DNA from 3 places in the Saccharothrix sp. 6-C genome. Region 3 is predicted to be linked to each of the others. Evidence: riboswitches for the same ligand, from Rfam matches in the RefSeq annotation. Region 3 holds a riboswitch; each other region holds the start of a gene.
The links. A riboswitch is a leader RNA that binds a small molecule or an ion and turns the genes downstream of it on or off. The one in region 3 is predicted to bind glycine.
Positions count from the first base shown of each region.

Region 1 (6,569 bases), 780 kb from region 3:
GTTGGGCGCGGTCAGGAACGTGGTGGTGATCGTCTTGCGGTTGATCTCGTTCGCGATCGCCAGGCCGCCGAAGATCATCGGGAAGATCGTGGCCACGTTGATGCTGCGGGCGATCCCGAACACCGACATCTGCCACTGCGACGGGTCCACGTTGAGCAGCGTGGCCAGTTGCTCGGCGTCGGAGCTGCCCATGTAGTCCGACACGGTCTTGAAGATGGCCCCGGTGCCGAGCGCCCAGCCGAACGCGAGCAGCACGGTCGGGATCATCAGGCCCCACCACAGGCCCGTGGTGGTGGTCTTGCGGAACTCGGACTTGATCAGGTTGCCCATCACGCACCGCCCCCGAGGCCGTCCTGGCCGGACTGCCGACCGTAGGGGTTGTCCTGCGCCGGCTGCTGGGAGCCCGGCGGTGGCGTCTCGTGGCCCGGTGCGGGCGGTTGGTAGTGCTGGTAGTCCTGCGGGGGCTGCTGGTAGCCGGGTTGCTGCTGGTACGGCTGCTGGTAGCCCGGCTGCTGCTGGTAGCCCTGGGGTGGCGCCTGGTACTGCTGCTGGTAGCCGGGCGGCGGCTGCTGCTGGTAGGCGACGGGCTGGGCGTACTGGCCCGGCGCCGCGTACTGGCCGCTGGTGAGCTGGAAGAACAGCCGTTCCAGGTCGGCCTTCTCCTCCTGGATGCCGTACACCGACACACCCGCCTTCAACGCCGTGTCGGCGACCTGCTTGGCCGCCACGCCGGTGACCGCGATGCGGCCGTCCGGCAGCTGCTCGATCGCGGCGACCCCGTCCTCGCGCAGCGCCGCGACCAGCGCGCCGGTGTCCGACGGCTGCACGAGCACGCGACCCTGCTGCCGGCCGCGCAGCTGGTCGAGCGACCCCTGGTACATGGTCTGGCCGCGGCTGACGATCACCACTTGGTCGACGGTCTGCTCGACCTCCGCCAGCAGGTGGCTGGAGATCAGCACGGTCCGCCCGCTGCGCGCGTAGGACTGGAGGAACGTCCGCAGCCACGCGATGCCCTCCGGGTCCAGCCCGTTGGCCGGCTCGTCGAGCACCAGGATCTGCGGGTCGCCGAGCAGGGCGGTGGCCAGGGCCAGCCGCTGCTTCATGCCGAGCGAGAACCCGCCCGCGTTGCGGTCGGCCGCCGCGCCGAGCCCGACCAGCTGGAGCACCTGGTCGGCGCGCGAGTCGGGCACCCCGATCGCGGCCGCGTAGACGCGCAGGTGGTTGCGCGCGGTGCGCTTGGGGTGGAAGCCCTGCGCCTCCAGCACCGCGCCGACCACCCGGGCCGGGTTGCCGAGCTGGGCGAACGGCCTGCCGTTGATCAGCCCGGTGCCCGCGGTCGGGGTCACCAGGCCGAGCAGCATGCGCAACGTCGTCGTCTTGCCGGCCCCGTTGGGACCGAGGAAGCCGGTCACCGAACCGGGTTCCACTGTGAAGCTGAGGTTCTGCACCGCTGCGACCGGACCGAACTGCTTGGTCAAGTTCTGCACCACGATGCGGCCAGTGCCGTCGTGCACGCGTCCCTCCCGAGTACTCCTACCGGGCGTCATCCTGCCCTAGGAGGGTCACTCGGGGAGGGCGTGGCGTGGTTTCGAGGCGACCCTCGGTATCTCGGTCGTCGTCTCGACGTCCTTCGAATGGCGCAACGTGCGCAACGGGCGGCGGCGTTCGCGGTGCGGCAGACCGTCGCCGATGAGGTGCTGGTGGGCCATCGTCCACACCTGGCACGGCCACTTCTTGTGCCGCAGGATGCCGGGGCACGCGCCGCAGCGGCCGTCGGGATCGGGTTGGTGCACGGTCAACAGCAGCCGCCAGCCGTCGGCCAGGCGGTGGATCTCGGACCGCGCGAGCGGCACCAGGGCGTCCGCCGCGCCGCTCTCGGCGACCTGGTCCAGCAGCGCCAGCCGGCGCAGCACGGCGGCCCGCAGCACTTCGTCCACGCCGGTCACATCCTGTCGGCGACTTGGTCGAGCAAGCGGTGCAGCCTGCGCGTCTGCGTGACCGACATCACAGCGGACTCGCCGGGCGGTGCGACCAGCAGAACTCGGTCGTCCTCGACGAGCACGGTCATCGACCGGTCCCGCCCGAACGGGTCGTGGCAGTCGATCCAGCCCTCGGGTTCAGCCATCTGCGCTCCGATCGGAGGTGGCGCGGCGGAGCGCCGCGCGAGCGGACGACCCCGCTCCGTAGCTGCGGGGTTCCCGCCCTGTGCATCGGTCGCGAGGGCGTCGTGACTTACCCGTTATCACCCAAGTTCACTCGATTGCTTGAGCGCGCACACAGCGTGTCGCCACCGCCGGGCGAAATGTGCGCCGGATCGGTGGGGTCGCTGGGCAGGGACCCCTGTTCCCGGCTAAGATTGGTCACGCGGCCCGCTCCCAGTGACCCCCAGGCTGGTTGAGCGGGCCGTCTTTCTCACCGAAGGGCCCCGCTCACAGCACGTGAGCGGGGCCCTTCGCGGTAGCGGGGTGTCAGAGGTCGACCGGCGTGTGGGTCATCCCGTGCGCCTGCGCGACCGGCAGGTTCGTCAGCAGGCCCTCGTGCGCGTTCAGGCCGAGCGCCAGCGACGCGTCCGCCCGCAGCGCGGCCTCCCAGCCCAGGTCGGCCAGCGCCACGGCGTACGGCAGCGTCACGTTGGTCAGCGCGTAGGTCGACGTGCGCGGCACGGCGCCGGGCATGTTCGCCACGCAGTAGAAGACGGTGTCGTGCACCTGGTAGGTCGGGTCGGCGTGCGTGGTCGGCCGCGAGTCGGCGAAGCAGCCGCCCTGGTCGATCGCGATGTCCACGAGGACCGAGCCGGGCTTCATGTCGGCCACCAGGTCGTTGCCGACGAGCTTCGGCGCCTTCGCGCCGGGCACCAGCACCGCGCCGATGACCAGGTCCGCCTCGCGGACGGCCTCCTCGACCGCGTACCGGTTGGACGTCACGGTGCGCAGGCGGCCCTGGTAGAGCGCGTCGATGTGGCGCAGCCGGTCCACGCTGGTGTCCAGGACCTGCACGTCCGCGCCCATGCCGACGGCGATCGCCGCCGCGTTGAGGCCCGCCACGCCGCCGCCGATCACGACCACCCGCGCCGGGTGCACGCCCGGCACGCCGCCGGGCAGCACGCCGCGCCCGCCGGACGGCTTCATCAGCGAGTACGCGCCCACCTGCGGCGCGAGCCTGCCCGCCACCTCGGACATCGGCGCCAGCAGCGGCAGGGCGCCGTTCGGCGTCTGCACGGTCTCGTAGGCGACGGCGGTGGTGCCGGAGTCCAGCAACGCCTGCGTCAGCGGCCGGTCGGCGGCCAGGTGCAGGTACGTGAACAGGACCTGGCCCTTGCGCAGCCGCGGGTACTCCTCGGCGATCGGCTCCTTGACCTTGAGCACCAGGTCGCCCTCGGCCCACACGTCGTCCGCGCCGGGCAGCACCTTCGCGCCCGCGGCCAGGTACTCCTCGTCGGTGATGGCCGAACCGAGGCCCGCGCCGGCCTCGACCACCACGTCGTGGCCGCGCTGGGTCAGCTCGTGGGCGCCCGCCGGGGTCAGCGCGACGCGGTACTCGTGGTTCTTGATCTCACGGGGGACGGCGATCCGCACGGTGGGCTCCTTCGGCCGTTGTTACACCAAAGGTCCGGTAACGGGTATTCGGTGTCATCGTGCCGCCGGCACCAACGGGCCGGTTCGGCGTTGTGCTGATCGAACAAGCCCGGTGGCGCGTTGACACCCGTCGGGCCCGGCACCTAGCGTGCGGGCCAACCAACTGAACATCGGCCGCGGCGCGCCAGGAGCGCCGGAACCCGCGCGGGAGAGACCTCGGTGAACGTGCCGGGGCGCCGAAGGAGCAAGTACCCCGCACACTCTCAGGCAGCGAGAACCGCTCGGGTGAGGCGACTCTGGAAAGCGCGCCCAACCGCGCGCACCCACGGTGCAAGCCGGGTCGGACCGACGGTCAGCCGTCGCGACACCCCGGCGAAGCTCTCAGGTCCCAGGACAGAGTGGGGCTCTGGTGGACCTTGCCGTGAGGGAGCGCTGTCGTGACTTATCCGGACAACCTGCTGTACACGCCAGAACACGAGTGGGTGGACTGGGCGCCGGGTACCCAAGAGCCCGTGGCGGTCGGCATCACGTCGTACGCGGCGGACTCGTTGGGTGACATCGTGTTCGTGGAGCTGCCCGAGGTGGGCGCCGTGGTGACGTCCGGCCAGGTGTGCGGCGAGCTGGAGTCGACCAAGTCGGTCAGCGACCTGTACGCGCCGGTCAGCGGCGAGGTGGTGGAGGTCAACCCGACTGCCGTGCGCGACCCCTCGTTGATCAACAACGACCCGTACGGGGCCGGTTGGCTGTTCAAGGTGGCCGTGACCGACGCGTCCGGGCTGCTGACCGCGGTGAAGTACGCGGAACTGACCGGGGACTGACGTCATGGCGATCAGCGTGTTCGACCTGTTCTCCGTGGGCATCGGACCGTCGAGCTCGCACACGGTGGGCCCGATGCGCGCGGCGATGATGTTCGCGCAACGGCTTCGGCCCTCGGCGGCCTCGGTCGACCGGGTGCACGTGGAGCTGTTCGGCTCGCTCGGCGCGACCGGGCACGGGCACGGCAGCCCCAAAGCGGTGCTGCTCGGCCTGGAGGGCTCCCGGCCGGAGGAGGTCGACCCCGAAGAGGCCGAACGGCGGGTGGCGGAGATCCGCGCCACGGGACGGCTGCGGCTGGCCGGCGCGCGGGAGATCGCGTTCACCGAGGACACCGACCTGGTGATGCACCGGCGCAAGTCGTTGCCGCTGCACCCCAACGGCATGAGCTTCACCGCCCACTCGGGTGCCGCCGTGGTCGACTCGGCGGTGTACTACTCCGTCGGCGGCGGGTTCGTGGTGGACGACACGGCCACCGGCGCCGACCGGATCAAGGCCGACGAGACACCGGTCGCGCACCCGTTCCGGACGGGTGACGAGCTGCTGGCGCGGTGCCGGGAGACCGGCCTGTCGATCAGCGAGGTCATGCTGGCCAACGAGCTGTCGTGGCGCGACGAGCGGTCGGTGCGCTCGGGGCTGCTGGGGATCTGGGAGGTGATGCAGCAGTGCGTCGAGCGCGGCTGCACGCAGACCGGCGTGCTGCCCGGTGGCCTGAAGGTGCGGCGGCGCGCGGCCGAGATGCGGCAGCGGATGACCGCCGAGCACTACGCCACCGACCCGTTGCGGGTGATGGACTGGGTGACGCTGTTCGCGTTGGCGGTGAACGAGGAGAACGCCGCCGGCGGCCGCGTGGTGACCGCGCCGACCAACGGCGCGGCCGGCATCGTGCCCGCCGTGCTGCACTACTACACCCGCTTCGTGCCGGGCGCGTCCGACGACGGCGTGGTGCGGTTCCTGCTGACGGCGGGCGCGGTCGGCGTGCTGTTCAAGGAGAACGCCTCGATCTCCGGCGCCGAGGTCGGGTGCCAGGGCGAGGTCGGCTCGGCGTGCTCGATGGCGGCGGGCGGGCTGGCCGAGGTCATGGGCGGCACGCCGGAGCAGGTGGAGAACGCGGCCGAGATCGCCATGGAGCACAACCTGGGGCTCACGTGCGACCCGATCGGGGGACTGGTCCAGATCCCGTGCATCGAGCGCAACGCGTTGGCGTCGATCAAGGCGATCACCGCGGCGCGGATGGCGTTGCGCGGCGACGGCTCGCACTTCGTCTCCTTGGACAAGGTCATCAAGACCATGCGTGAGACGGGCAAGGACATGAAGGTCAAGTACAAGGAGACGGCCCGCGGCGGCCTGGCCGTGAACGTCATCGAGTGCTGACCTGGGGCGTGGGAGGCGGTGGACGGCCGCCTCGCACGCCCGCCTGGTCAGGGCAGGACGGCCTCGATCGCCTTGACGACGGCCTCGTCCTCGGGCTCGGTGCGCGGCCGGAACCTCGCGACGACCTCGCCGGACGGGGCCAGCAGGAACTTCTCGAAGTTCCACTGCACGTCGCCGGCCGCGCCGTCGGTGTCCGCGAACGCCGTCAGCTCGGTGTACAGCGGGTGCCGGGACGGGCCGTTCACCTCGACCTTCTCGAACAGCGGGAACGTGACGCCGTAGGTGGTGGAGCAGAACGTGGCGATCTCCTCCGCCGTGCCCGGCTCCTGCCCGGCGAACTGGTTGCACGGGAACCCGACCACGGAGAACCCCTGGGCCGCGTACCGCTCCTGCAACCGCTCCAGGCCCTGGTACTGGGGCGTCAGCCCGCACTTCGAGGCGACGTTCACCACCAGCACCGCCTTGCCGGCCAACTCGCCCAGGCTCGACGGCTCACCGGACAGCGTGCGCAGCGGGATGTCGTGGATGCTCATGCCCGCGAGGCTACGTGCCGTTCGACGAGCGCACGCAGGGCCGTCATCTCCGCCGCCAGCGCGGTCACGCCCGCCGCCGTCACCCGGACCCACGTCCGGGGCCGCTTGCCGTCGTACCCCTTCTCCACCGAGACCAGCCCGGCCTGCTCCAGCACCGCGATGTGCCGCGACAGGTTGCCCGCGGTCAGCTCCAGGGTCGACCGCAGGTAGCCGAACTCGACCCGCTTCGCCTCCGCCGCCACGGTGAGGATGCCCAGCCGGTGCTTCTGGTGCA
Region 1 covers NZ_CP064192.1:7,438,190-7,444,758, reverse strand. The annotation lists gene IOD16_RS31880 (ABC transporter permease subunit) at 1-330, opposite strand, end outside; gene IOD16_RS31875 (ABC transporter ATP-binding protein) at 330-1,514, opposite strand; gene IOD16_RS31870 (hypothetical protein) at 1,563-1,937, opposite strand; gene IOD16_RS31865 (hypothetical protein) at 1,943-2,125, opposite strand; gene ald (alanine dehydrogenase) at 2,469-3,575, opposite strand; glycine riboswitch at 3,771-3,865, shown strand; gene gcvH (glycine cleavage system protein GcvH) at 4,013-4,393, shown strand; gene IOD16_RS31850 (L-serine ammonia-lyase) at 4,398-5,762, shown strand; gene IOD16_RS31845 (glutathione peroxidase) at 5,810-6,295, opposite strand; gene IOD16_RS31840 (transcriptional regulator) at 6,292-6,569, opposite strand, start outside.
Region 1: it holds a riboswitch for glycine, as region 3 does, so the genes downstream of both, gcvH (glycine cleavage system protein GcvH) here and gcvT (glycine cleavage system aminomethyltransferase GcvT) in region 3, are expected to answer to the same signal.

Region 2 (6,569 bases), 330 kb from region 3:
CCGCGTGGGTGGCGCCCTGATAGGTCCCAGTGTAGTGGGCCGTTCGGTGTGCGGCGGACGACGGACGGTGAACGGTTTGGTACCGCCAGGGCGGGCTACACCTCGGGGGAAGCGTTCCCGAACGCCGCGCGCAACTGGGCGACGCAACCGCCCGCCGGTCGAGACCGGGCACGGATGAGGAGGTGGTCTCGACCACAGTCGCGCAGAATCGGGTGACGGGGATAACGCCGCGAGAGCCGTGAGCGACAACCCCGGTGGAGGGATTTCACATGAGCACCAGAACGGAAACCGAGTCCGAGCCCGCGAAGCGCGGGGCGGCGCGTGCCGGCGCCACAGGCGCGGCGCCGCTGCCCACAGCCCCGTGCAGCGTGGTCTGGAGCAAGGGCCACGCCTACGTGCTCGAAGGTTTCCGGGCCCGCTGGGTCGGCGTCGACGACCGAGGTCGTCCGCAGGCGCTCAGCGGTGACGAACTCCAACGCCGCGGCTGGAGCCGCACCCGGTCGAACAACTGAGCGGGACCGCGCGCGAGCCCGCCGGGCCCGCACCGCGAGTCGACCACCGGTGCACGCCGGGCGGCCATCTACAGTGCGGACGTGTCGCACGATCCAGCCGACCGGCTGCTGACCATCCCGAACGCGCTGAGCGTGTTGCGGCTGCTCGGCGTGCCCCTGTTCCTGTACCTGCTGCTCGGGCCGCACGCCGACGGCTGGGCGCTGGTCGTGCTCGTCGCGGCGGGCCTGTCCGACTGGCTCGACGGCAAGATCGCCCGCTGGCTCGACCAGGCCAGCAAGCTCGGCGCCCTGCTCGACCCGGCCGCCGACCGCCTCTACATCCTCGCCACGCTGCTCGCGTTCGTCGTGCGCGGCATCGTGCCCTGGTGGGTGGCGGCGGTGCTGGTCGGCCGCGAGCTCGTGGTCGGGGTGTGCCTGCCCGTGCTCAGGTCCCGCGGCTACGGCCCGTTCGAGGTCAACTACCTCGGCAAGGCGGCCACGTTCAACCTGCTGTACGCGTTCCCCATGCTCCTGCTCGCCCAGGGCGCCTCGACCGCCGCGCAGATCGCCCGTCCGGTGGCGTACGCGTTCATGGTCTGGGGAGGAGCCTTGTACCTGTGGTCGGGCGTGCTGTACGTCTACCAGTTCACCCTCGCGATGCGCCGACGGCCGGGTGTCGCGCCGGCCTGAACGCCGACGTGGGAAGATCCGGCGGAGCGTTGATCCACCGTCATTGAAGGAGCACACCGCGGTGATTCCCGAGGAGCTCAAGTACACCGAGGAACATGAGTGGGTGCTGCGCACCGGTGAGGACACCGTGCGCGTGGGCATCACCGACTACGCCCAGGAACAACTGGGTGACGTCGTGTTCGTCCAGCTCCCGGAACTCGGCGAGCAGGTCGCCGCCGGGCAGACGCTGGGTGAGGTCGAGTCGACCAAGAGCGTGTCCGACATCTACGCGCCGCTCGCCGGCGAGGTCGTGGCCCGCAACGACTCGCTCGACCAGCAGCCCGACCTGGTGAACTCCGACCCGTACGGCGAGGGGTGGATGGTGGAGCTGCGGCTGGAGGACCCCTCCGCGGTCGACGACCTGCTCGACGCCGCCGCGTACCAGGAGCTGGCGGCCGCGGAGTGACGTCGATCTTCCGGCGGCTCTTCGGTCGGTGGGGGAGCCGCTCCTCAGACCAGGGTTCGGGCACGATAGGTTCTAGCGGTCTCGACGGTTCCAGCAGCAGGAGGAGAGCTCAGGTGAGCACGAACGACGGGCCAGGCGTTCCGCCCGAGCAGTCCCCGGAGCGGACCTCCGTTTTCCGGGCCGACTTCCTCGCCGAGGTCGAGGGCGCCGAGGCGCCCGCCCAGGAGCCGGCCGTCGCGGGTGTCGACGCACTGCCCGCCGGATCGGCGCTGCTCGTGGTCAAGCGCGGCCCCAACGCGGGGTCGAGGTTCCTGCTGGACCGCGACACCACCAGCGCGGGGCGGCACCCCGACAGCGACATCTTCCTCGACGACGTGACGGTCTCCCGCCGCCACGCCGAGTTCCGCCGCGAGGGCGGCGAGTTCGTGGTCATCGACGTGGGCAGCCTCAACGGCACCTACGTCAACCGCGAGCCCGTCGACCAGGCGGTGCTGGCGAACGGCGACGAGGTGCAGATCGGCAAGTTCCGCCTCGTGTTCCTGACCGGTCCGGGCGCCGGGGGCCAGGGGGCCTGAGCGATGGGGCTCCGGTGACGGCGGCCGGGCGGCCACGCGGGGTGTTGAGCATCGGGGCGGTGCTGGCCCAGCTGCGGCCCGACTTCCCCGACGTCACCATCTCCAAGATCCGATTCCTGGAGTCGGAGGGCTTGGTCCGCCCGGCGCGCACGGCCTCGGGGTACCGGCAGTTCACGTCCGCCGACGTGGACCGCCTGCGGTACGTCCTGTCCGCACAACGGGACAGGTACCTGCCGCTGAAGGTCATCAAGGAGCAGTTGGACGCGGCCGACCAGAAGGCGACCCGCGGGGTCGACCTCACCCCGGCCGCCGGGCACCGGGTCACCCGCGAAGACCTGCTGGCGCGAGCGGGCATCGAGCCGGGCGTGTTGGCGGACCTGGAGCAGCACGGCCTGATCAGGCCGGGTGCGGGCGGGTTCTACGACCACGAGGCGGTGCAGATCGCGTCCACCGTGCGGGCGATGGCCGAGCACGGGCTGGAGGCGCGCCACCTGCGCCCGTTCCGCGCCGCGGCCGACCGCGAGGTCGGGCTGGTGGAGCAGGTCGTCGGCGCGGGGCGCCAACCGCGCGAACGTGACGAGGTCGTGCGGGAGTTGGCGGCGCTGTCCGTAACGCTGCACACACTCTTGGTGAAGGTGGGCCTGCGTGACGTCGTCGGACGCCCGGTTTCGCCGAGGTGAACGCGTGTCCGCATCGTGATCGGAAGCGGGCGGGCGGTTGCGCACAGGGCCCGCTTGGCGGGTAGCGTCGAAAGAGTACGTGGGGGATCCTCGTTGGTAGCGGGGACGCCAGAATTTCAGCGCGCTGAGGGAGGCGAGACCCGATGAGCGAAATGCGCGTCGTCGGCGTGCGGGTGGAACTGCCCGCCAACCAGCCGATCCTGCTGCTGCGCGAAACCGAGGGCGAACGGTACCTGCCGATCTGGATCGGATCGGTCGAGGCCACGGCGATCGCGTTGGAGCAGCAAGGTGTCCGTCCTGCCCGGCCGTTGACGCACGACCTGCTCAAGGACGTCATCGGGGCACTCGGCCGGCAGTTGGAGCAGGTGCGGATCACGGACCTGCAAGAAGGCACGTACTTCGCCGAGCTGGTCTTCGACGGCGACATCCGGGTGTCCGCGCGGCCGAGCGACTCGGTGGCGCTGGCGCTGAGGATCGGCGTGCCGATCCACGCGGAGGAGTCGGTGCTGGCGGAAGCCGGCCTCATCATCCCGGACGAGCAGGAGGACGAGGTCGAGAAGTTCCGCGAGTTCCTCGACTCCGTCTCGCCCGAGGACTTCCGCGGCGCGGACACGTAGTTCAGCGTCCGTCCACCCGGGTCCGGGTCCGGGCCCCGCTCCAGGTCGATCGGTGGCCGCGGTCCGGGGGTCCGGAGTCCCGCATGCCCGCCGGCCCCTGCGACCGCGTCCGTCCGCTCCGCGCACCCGGGGATCGGCCTCTCGGTGGCGTCACGCCCGGCTGGGGACAAGCGGGTCGGGTGCTTGACAGGACCGATGGGGTCGGGCGGTGTCGTGAAGGGCCGAGCCGTGCGGTCCCGAGCCGTGAACGGCGTCTCGCGGGCGTGTGCGGTCCGTTGTGGATCGGGTCCACGTGATCCCTCCGAGGGTCACGCGGCTGGGTTACACAACGTCAACCTTGATCGGCTAAACGATCACTAAACGTCACCCGAATGGCTTACGACGGCCGACTCTCTCAACCTCAACCTCACGTTGAGGTCAGACACGTCCCGCGCGTCGCGTTGACCTGCCCCCTAGGCGGTCTTACCGTCGAACTCAGGTGAATTGCCACGGTGTGATTCGGACACCGCGGCGGCTTCACGTTGGTCGCCGGTCGTCGTGACCGGACCGAGGGGAGGCAGGCGTGGTCGAGGAAGCGCCCATCCGGGCCGGATCCGGCGAACAGGGTGAGCTGTTCCCGGACTCCTCGCTGCCGGACGAACTGGTCGGGTACCGCGGCCCCGCCGCGTGCCAGATCGCGGGCATCACCTACCGCCAGCTGGACTACTGGGCGCGCACGGGGCTGGTCAACCCGACGATAAGGAGTGCCCAGGGCTCCGGCAGCCAACGGCTCTACTCGTTCAAGGACATCCTGGTCCTCAAGGTCGTCAAGCGGCTGCTGGACACCGGTGTCTCGTTGCAGAACATCCGGGTCGCGGTCGACCACCTGCGTCGCCGCGGCGTGCAGGACCTGGCCCGGATCACGCTGTTCAGCGACGGCACCACCGTCTACGAGTGCACGTCGCCGGAAGAGGTGGTCGACCTGCTCCAGGGCGGCCAGGGGGTGTTCGGGATCGCCGTCTCCGGCGCGATGCGGGAGATCAGCGGCACGATCCACGACTTCCCCGCCGAACGGGCGGACGGCGCGGAGATCGTGGAGCCGGCCAACGACGAGCTGTCCCGTCGCCGCCGGACCAGGGCCATCGGCTGACCGGGCCTGCCGGCGGGCAGGTGACGAGCGGCGCCACGCGGTGAGATCCGCGTCGCGCCGGCGGTGCCGTTCACCCACCTGCCGGGTACGATTTCGCGCGTAGTCGCTTTATCCCGTGCGGGAGAGTCCGAGCCAGTCTCGGCGCCGAAGGAGCAAATCCTCCCCGGAACCTCTCAGGCGCAAGGACCGTGCGGGTGAGACGCCTCTGGAAAGCGGGTCGGCCACCACCGACCGACCCCGCCGACGGTGCAAACCCGACAGCCGGGTGAAGCTCTCAGGCGCCCGACGCCGGGCAGAAGACAGAGGGGGAGGGCAACGGCAGAAGTCTGTCCGGAGCCCTGGAGGCCAGCACCGATGACGCAGGACCGCATCCCCCTCGCCGCACTCGAGCACGGCACCCCGTTCGCCGACCGGCACGTGGGCCCGCGGCCCGCCGAGCTGGCCCGCATCCTCGACGTGATCGGCGTCGGCTCGCTGGAGGAACTGGCGCAGCACGCCGTCCCCGAGTCGATCCGGGAGCGCGACCTGGTGCTGGACCTGCCCGCGCCCGCCACCGAGACCGAGGCGCTGGCCGAGCTGCGCGCCCTCGCCGCGCGCAACCGCCCGATGACGCAGATGATCGGGCTCGGCTACTACGGCACCACCACGCCGCCGGTGATCCGCCGCAACGTGCTGGAGAGCCCCGCCTGGTACACGGCGTACACGCCGTACCAGCCGGAGATCTCCCAGGGCCGCCTCGAAGCGCTGCTCAACTTCCAGACGATGGTCGCCGACCTGACCGGTCTGCCGCTGGCCAACGCGTCGATGCTGGACGAGTCCACCGCCGCCGCCGAGGCGATGACGCTGGTCCGCCGCGCGGGACGGTCGAAGTCGACCAAGTTCGTGGTGGACGCCGACACGCTGCCGCAGACGCTGGCCGTCATCGAGACGCGTGCCGAGCCGCTGGGGATCGAGATCGTCACCGCGGACCTGTCGCAGGGCATCGAGGGCCTCGGCCTCGGCGGCGACTTCTTCGGCGTGCTGCTGTCCTACCCCGGCGCGTCCGGCGTGGTGCGCGACCACGCGGCGGTCGTCGAGGAGATCCACAAGGCCGGCGCGCAGGCCGTCGTCGCCGCCGACCTGCTGGCGTTGACGCTGCTGCGCCCCCCGGGCGAGATCGGCGCGGACGTGGTCATCGGCACCACGCAGAGGTTCGGCGTGCCGATCGGGTTCGGCGGGCCGCACGCGGGGTACATGGCCGTGCGCCAGGGCTTGGAGCGGCAGCTCCCCGGCCGGCTCGTCGGCGTGTCCGTGGACGCCGACGGCTCGCTCGCCTACCGCCTCGCGCTGCAGACGCGTGAGCAGCACATCCGCCGGGAGAAGGCGACCAGCAACATCTGCACCGCGCAGGTGCTGCTCGCGGTGATCGCGTCGATGTACGCGGTGTACCACGGCCCGGAAGGGCTGAAGGCCATCGCGACCCGCGCCCACCGGATGGCGACCGTGCTGGCCGCCGGGCTGCTGGAGGGCGGCGTCGAGGTCGTGCACGGCGAGTTCTTCGACACCGTGCGCGCCCGTGTGGAGGGCCGCGCCGCCGCCGTCGTCTCCGCCGCCCGCGACCTCGGCGTGAACCTGTGGCAGGTCGACGAGGACGTGGTGTCGATCGCGTGCGACGAGACCACCACGCGCGAGCACCTCGTCGCGGTGTGGCAGGCGTTCGGCGTGACGGTCGGCGACGTGGACGGCCTGGACGCCGACACCGCCGACGGCATCCCCGCCGACCTGCGCCGCACCAGCGACTACCTGACCCACCCGGTGTTCCACGCGCACCGCTCCGAGACCGCGCTGCTGCGCTACCTGCGCGCGCTGTCGGACAAGGACGTGGCGCTGGACCGCAGCATGATCCCGCTGGGCTCGTGCACGATGAAGCTCAACGCCACGGCCGAGATGGAGCCCGTGACGT
Region 2 covers NZ_CP064192.1:6,321,071-6,327,639, reverse strand. The annotation lists gene IOD16_RS26505 (hypothetical protein) at 270-512, shown strand; gene IOD16_RS26500 (CDP-alcohol phosphatidyltransferase family protein) at 594-1,181, shown strand; gene gcvH (glycine cleavage system protein GcvH) at 1,243-1,626, shown strand; gene garA (glycogen accumulation regulator GarA) at 1,740-2,201, shown strand; gene ftsR (transcriptional regulator FtsR) at 2,216-2,881, shown strand; gene IOD16_RS26480 (bifunctional nuclease family protein) at 3,025-3,498, shown strand; gene IOD16_RS26475 (MerR family transcriptional regulator) at 4,061-4,627, shown strand; glycine riboswitch at 4,736-4,826, shown strand; gene gcvP (aminomethyl-transferring glycine dehydrogenase) at 4,982-6,569, shown strand, end outside.
Region 2: it holds a riboswitch for glycine, as region 3 does, so the genes downstream of both, gcvP (aminomethyl-transferring glycine dehydrogenase) here and gcvT (glycine cleavage system aminomethyltransferase GcvT) in region 3, are expected to answer to the same signal.

Region 3 (6,569 bases):
CGGGACGAACGAGATCATGAAGGAAATCATCGCGAGGTCGCTCTAGTGCCGGGGCCGCTGGAGGGGCTGAAGGTCGTCGAGCTGGCCGGTCTCGCGCCCGCGCCGTTCGGCTGCATGGTGCTGGCCGACCTCGGCGCGTCGGTGGTCCGGGTGGACCGCGTCGGCGGCGGCACGGAGGTGCCGCTGCTCGGCCGCGGGCGGCGCTCGATCGGCGTGGACGTGCGCCGACCCGAGGGCGCCGAGCTGGTGCTGCGCCTGGTCGCGGAGTCGGACGTGCTGGTCGAGGGCTTCCGGCCCGGCGTGACCGAACGGCTGGGCATCGGCCCGGCGCAGTGCCTGGCCCGCAACCCGGGGCTGGTCTACGGCCGGATGACCGGCTGGGGCCAGGACGGGCCGCTGGCCGACCGCGCCGGGCACGACATCAACTACATCGCGGTGGCGGGCGCGCTGGAGCCGATCGGCCGGGCGGGCGCGCCGCCGACCGTGCCGCTCAACCTCGTCGGCGACTTCGGCGGCGGCGGGCTGCTGCTGGCGCTGGGCGTGCTGGCGGCGCTGTACGAGCGGGGGAGGTCCGGGCGCGGGCAGGTGGTGGACGCCGCCATGGTCGACGGCGCGGCGCTGCTGACCACGTTCGTGCACGGGATGTCGTCGGTGGGCGCCTGGCCGGGCGCGCGCGGGACGAACCTGCTGGACGGCGGCGCGCCGTTCTACGACGTGTACGAGGCGGCCGACGGCGGGTTCGTCAGCGTCGGCGCCCTGGAGGACAAGTTCTACGCCGAGCTGCTGGTCGTGCTGGGGCTCGCCGACGCCGGGCTGCCCGGCCGGCACGACCCGGCGAACTGGCCGGAGCTGCGGGCCCGCATCGCCGCCGCGGTGGCGACCCGGACCAGGGACGAGTGGGCCGCGCTCGCGGAGGGCACGGACGCGTGCCTCGCGCCGGTGCTGGCGCCGGGGGAGGCGCCGGGGCACGGGCACAACGCCGGGCGGGGGACGTTCGTCGAGGTCGCGGGGGTGGCGCAGCCCGCGCCCGCGCCGCGCTTCGGTCGCACGCCCGCGGCCACGCCGACCCCGCCGCCCGCGGTCGGCGAGCACACCGCCGAGGTGCTGACCGGGCTGGGGCTGGGCGAGGACGAGATCGCCGCGCTGCGGGCGTCCGGCGTGATCGGGTGATGACCCGATCGAGCAAGGAAAAAGGCGCGCGAAATCACCTGAAGGGGTAACGGAAATGAGAGGCAGCCGTCATCGACCTTTGTCACGCTCGGTGCGTGCTTCGGCGCAATCAGGTGATGGGCTGTGCAGAGGTGGCAGTGTCTGAAGAACCTCGGTGTCCGTGCCAGGGGGTGGGCGAGTGGCCCGTACCTTGGTGATCGGCGGGACCACTGGTCCCCTTGATCGTCCGTTCGGGTGACGCTCGGGGTCCCTCAGGCGTGGTTGCGTGGTGTTCGTGCGACCGGTCGAGGGACGGCGGCGGGTTCGATCGTCATCATCCGGGTGAATGAGGGACCATGGCCGTTGACACGACCGGTGCGGCGCACGGCCGCACCTCCCAGTCGGACGGACGGAGACCGATCAGTGAACGTCAAGAAGGTGGTGACGCTGGCGGCGGTCGCGCTGGTGCTGTTCCTCCTGATCACCCAGCCGAACGAGTCCGCCGAAGCGGTGCGGACCGCGGTCGGGTGGCTCCAGTCCGGCGCCGAGTCGATCATCACCTTCGTTCGCAGCCTCTTCGCCTAGGGGACGCGCGGCAGCCCCGCGAACTCCGCTCAATGCGGTCACGATCGGTGACCACGGCCCTCGAACGTTGCACCGTACGGGTGGAATGAGGGCTATAACGCCCTGGTAACAGGGTTTTTGACAAACCAGGGTCTAGCGGTTGTCGGTACCCGCTAATACGGTGCGTCGCATTGGCTGATCTTCGACCGATGAGGAGGCAGAATGGTCGAGGACTCCGGAGTCGACGAGCTGTTGCGGCAGTGGGCGGCTGAGCGCTCGGACGACGCCGAGCTGCAGGAGGTGAACCGGATCAAGGACGCGTGGCTCGCGGAAGCGCCGCCGTCCGCGCCGGGGATCCCGGTGCAGCGGGCGAATGGCGGTCCCCGCGGCCTGGTGAAGGTCGAGTCCGCGGATCCGGCGTACGTGGCGGCGATGCGGAAGCGGGCGCCCGAGGTGCCCGAGCCCCTGCTCGCCGCGGCCGCCAGCTACTGGCAGCTGGTGGGCGACCTGTCCGAGGCGGAGCAGTGGTGGGACGCGGGCATCAGCCCGCTGGACCAGCGCGCTCTCGACTACCGGGCGGCCGGGCTCTCGCCCGCCGACCTCGGTCGTCGCCTCGGCCCGATGACGGTGCTCCAGCACCTGCGTCGGGGTAGCGCGGCGGCCTGGTGCGTGGCCAGGTTGCAGAGGCAACGCCGGGACGGCGTGGCCTAGGTCCGACGAGTCGGGGCGGGCTCCTGAGGTCGAGGAGCCCTCACCGTGGAGGGTGCGGGCTCCCGTGCGGGGAGCCCCAGCCCCGTGCGAAGTACTCTTGAGGCGTGCGAGGCCTCATCACCCCCCAGCGCCTGGCCATCGGGGCCGTCTGCCTGGCGTCGCTGGTCGTGTGCTGCGGCCTGGCCTACTGGCAGTGGGACCGGTTCTCCCAGGCCGGCGGCACGTTCCAGAACCTGGGTTACGTGTTCCAGTGGCCGCTGTTCGGCCTCTTCCCCGCGTTCATGGTGTGGCGCATCCGCAGGCTGGACGCCCGCCGCCGGGCCGAGGCCGCCGACGAGGCCGCGCCGGAGCCGGTGGCCGCGCCGTCGCGGCCGGTCGTTACCGTTGAGCCCGTCAGAGCGCCCGTGCGGGACGACGAGGACGAAGAGCTCGCGGCCTACAACCGCATGCTCGCCGAACTCAACGCGCGGGACCAGCGGTGAGCGAAGGTAGGGCGATGAGCGGCGCGTTGACCAGGTTCCGGTTCATGGCTTACGTGGTCGGTGTCGGCCTGCTGCTGCTCGTGGTCGGCATGATCGCCAAGTACGCGGGCGGCAACGCGGGCATGGTGCAGGTCATCGGCCCCATCCACGGCTTCCTCTACGCGGTGTACCTGGTGCTCACCGTCGACCTCGCGCTCAAGTCCCGCTGGTCGATCAAGGGCACGGTGCTGGTGCTGCTCGCGGGCACGATCCCGTTCGTGTCGTTCTACGCCGAGCGCAAGGTGGTCGAGAGCGTCCGGGCCGAGAAGAGCCTGTGACCGGGCTTGACCCCGCCCGCCGGGCACCCCTAGCGTCTGGCGGTACCAACTGAACACGGCCGTCGATGTCGCGCGGGAGAGTCCCCGAGCGGGGCGCCGAAGGAGCAACTCCTCCCCGGAATCTCTCAGGCCCAGGTACCGCGCGACGAAGGCAACTCTGGAAAGCAGGCGCACCCGGTGCGCCTCGCCCACGGTGCAAGCCGCCCTCACCCGGTGGCGAAGCTCTCAGGCTCATGGCAGAGGGGGAGGCTCACTCGACGAGGAGTCTCCGGTGGACCGTGTCATCCTTTCGCTCGTGAATCTCTCGGACGTGCCCGCCCGTCGACCCGACCGGTCGGCCCATCGGCATGTCCGCACCCAGGGAGGGCCCGCCTGATGGAAAGCCGCCGCACGCCCCTGCACGCCGAACACGAGGCGTTGGGGGCCATGTTCACCGACTTCGCGGGCTGGCGGATGCCGCTGCGCTACGACAGCGAGCTGGCCGAGCACCACGCGGTGCGCACGTCGGCGGGCCTGTTCGACCTGACCCACATGGGTGAGATCCTGCTCACCGGCCCGGAGGCGGGCGCCGCGCTGGACCACGCCCTGGTCGGCCACGCGTCCGCGATCGGCGTCGGCCGCGCCCGCTACACGATGATCTGCGAGGCCGACGGCGGGGTGATCGACGACCTGATCGTGTACCGCCTCGACCCCTCCGCGCCCACCGCCGGGGGACGCACGTCGGCCGGCCACGACGAGTACCTCGTCGTGGCCAACGCCTCCAACGCCGCCGTCGTGCACGCGGCCCTGGTCGAGCGGGCCGAGGGCTTCGACGCGACCGTCACGGACGCCTCGACCGACTACGCGCTGCTCGCCGTGCAGGGCCCGAAGGCCACCGCCATCCTCGCCGGCCTCACACCGACCGACCTGGCCGCGGTGAAGTACTACGCGTCGTACCCGACCGAGGTCGCCGGCAAGCCCGTGCTGCTGGCCCGCACCGGCTACACCGGCGAGGACGGCTTCGAGCTGTTCGTCGCCCCGGACGACGCCGCGCACGTCTGGCAGGCCCTGCTCGAGGCGGGCGCGCCGCACGACCTCAAGCCCGCCGGCCTCGGCTGCCGCGACACGCTGCGGCTGGAGGCGGGCATGCCGCTGTACGGCAACGAGCTGGGCCGCGACCGCACGCCGTTCCAGGCGAACCTGGGCCGGGTGGTGAAGCTGGACAAGCCGGGTGACTTCGTCGGCCGCGAGGCGCTGGCCGCCGTCGCCGAGCGGGGCGCCGAGCAGGTGCTGGTCGGCCTGAAGACCGCCTCGCGCCGCGCGCCGCGGCACGGCTACCCGGTGCTGGACGCCTCCGGCGCCCGGATCGGCGAGGTGACCAGCGGCGCGTTGTCGCCGACCCTGGGCTACTCGGTGGCGATGGCGTACGTCACCGTCGGCAACACCGAGCCGGGCACGCGGCTCTCGGTGGACGTCCGCGGCAGGCACGAGCCGGTCGAAGTCGTCGCACTGCCCTTCTACAAGCGCACCTCGTAAGGGAGACCCCACACATGTCCGAGCACTTCAACACCTCCCTCGCGGAGTTCGACCCGGAGGTCGCGGACGCCGTCGCCGCCGAGCTGCACCGGCAGCAGAGCACGCTGGAGATGATCGCCTCGGAGAACTTCACGCCGGTGTCGGTGCTCCAGGCGCAGGGGTCGGTGCTGACGAACAAGTACGCCGAGGGCTACCCGGGCCGCCGCTACTACGGCGGCTGCGAGAACGTCGACGTGATCGAGCGGCTGGCGATCGAGCGGGTCAAGGCGCTGTTCGGCGCGGGCTTCGCGAACGTGCAGCCGCACTCGGGCGCGCAGGCCAACGCGTGCGCGATGTTCGCCCTGCTCCAGCCGGGGGACACGATCCTGGGCCTCGACCTCGCGCACGGCGGCCACCTCACCCACGGCATGCGGATCAACTTCTCCGGCAAGCTCTACCACGTGGTGCCCTACCACGTGTCGGACTCCGACGGCCGGGTCGACATGGCCGAGGTGGAGCGGCTGGCGACCGAGCACAAGCCGAAGCTGATCGTGGCCGGCTGGTCGGCGTACCCGCGCCAGTTGGACTTCGCCGAGTTCCGCCGGATCGCCGACTCGGTGGGCGCGTACCTGATGGTCGACATGGCGCACTTCGCCGGCCTGGTGGCGGCGGGCCTGCACCCGAGCCCCGTGCCGCACGCGCACGTGGTGACCACGACCACGCACAAGACCCTCGGCGGCCCCCGCGGCGGCGTGATCCTGACCAACGAGGCCGACCTGGCGAAGAAGATCAACTCGGCGGTGTTCCCCGGCCAGCAGGGCGGCCCGCTGGAGCACGTGATCGCGGGCAAGGCGGTGGCGTTCAAGCACGCCGCGTCGCCCGAGTTCGCCGACCGCCAGCGGCGCACGGTCGAGGGCGCGAAGATCCTCGCCGAGCGGCTGTCCCAGCCCGACGCGGCGGCGGCGGGTGTGAAGGTGCTCACCGGCGGCACGGACGTGCACCTCGTGCTGGTGGACCTGGTGGGGTCCGAACTGGACGGCAAGCAGGCCGAGGACCGGCTGCACGAGGTGGGCATCACGGTCAACCGCAACGCGGTGCCGAACGACCCGCGCCCGCCGATGGTGACCTCCGGCCTGCGCATCGGCACGCCGGCGCTGGCCACGCGCGGGTTCGGCGCGGCCGACTTCGCCGAGGTGTCGGACGTGATCGCGGCGGCGCTGGGGTCCTCGCCGGACCTGGCGGAGCTGCGGTCGCGGGTCGAGGTGCTGGCCGCGAAGCACCCGCTGTACCCGACCCTGTGAACGACGACACGAAATAGCTCGCCAATACTGGAGGTTGTCCCGTGCGCAACCCGCGTACGGGACAACCGAAAGAGGCACCATGACCGCGACCCTCGACGCGCTGGCACTGCCGCGCGACGCACAGGACCTGCTGTTCCGCGAGGCCCGCACGGCGAACGCGTTCACCGACGAGCCGGTGACCGACGAGCAGCTCCGCGCCGTCTACGACCTCGTGAAGTGGGGTCCGACGGCGATGAACAGCCAGCCGCTGCGCGTGCTGTTCGTCCGCGGCGAGGACGCCAAGGCGCGCCTCGCGCCGCACATGGCCGAGGGCAACCGGGCCAAGACCGTCGCCGCGCCGGTGACCGCGATCCTGGCCGCCGACACCGACTTCCACGAGCACCTGGCCACCACGTTCCCGCACTTCCCGGGCGCGAAGGCGGCGTTCGCGGACGACGCGGCGCGCACCGAGGCGGCCAAGACCAGCGCGCTGCTCCAGGTCGGCTACTTCATCGTCGGCGTCCGCGCGGCCGGGCTGGCCGCGGGACCGATGAGCGGCTTCGACGCGGAAG
Region 3 covers NZ_CP064192.1:6,655,181-6,661,749, reverse strand. The annotation lists gene IOD16_RS28090 (acyl-CoA dehydrogenase family protein) at 1-46, shown strand, start outside; gene IOD16_RS28085 (CaiB/BaiF CoA transferase family protein) at 46-1,170, shown strand; gene IOD16_RS28080 (hypothetical protein) at 1,573-1,734, shown strand; gene IOD16_RS28075 (helix-turn-helix transcriptional regulator) at 1,936-2,424, shown strand; gene IOD16_RS28070 (hypothetical protein) at 2,529-2,906, shown strand; gene IOD16_RS28065 (DUF3817 domain-containing protein) at 2,921-3,223, shown strand; glycine riboswitch at 3,287-3,374, shown strand; glycine riboswitch at 3,376-3,470, shown strand; gene gcvT (glycine cleavage system aminomethyltransferase GcvT) at 3,596-4,738, shown strand; gene glyA (serine hydroxymethyltransferase) at 4,753-6,018, shown strand; gene IOD16_RS28050 (malonic semialdehyde reductase) at 6,098-6,569, shown strand, end outside.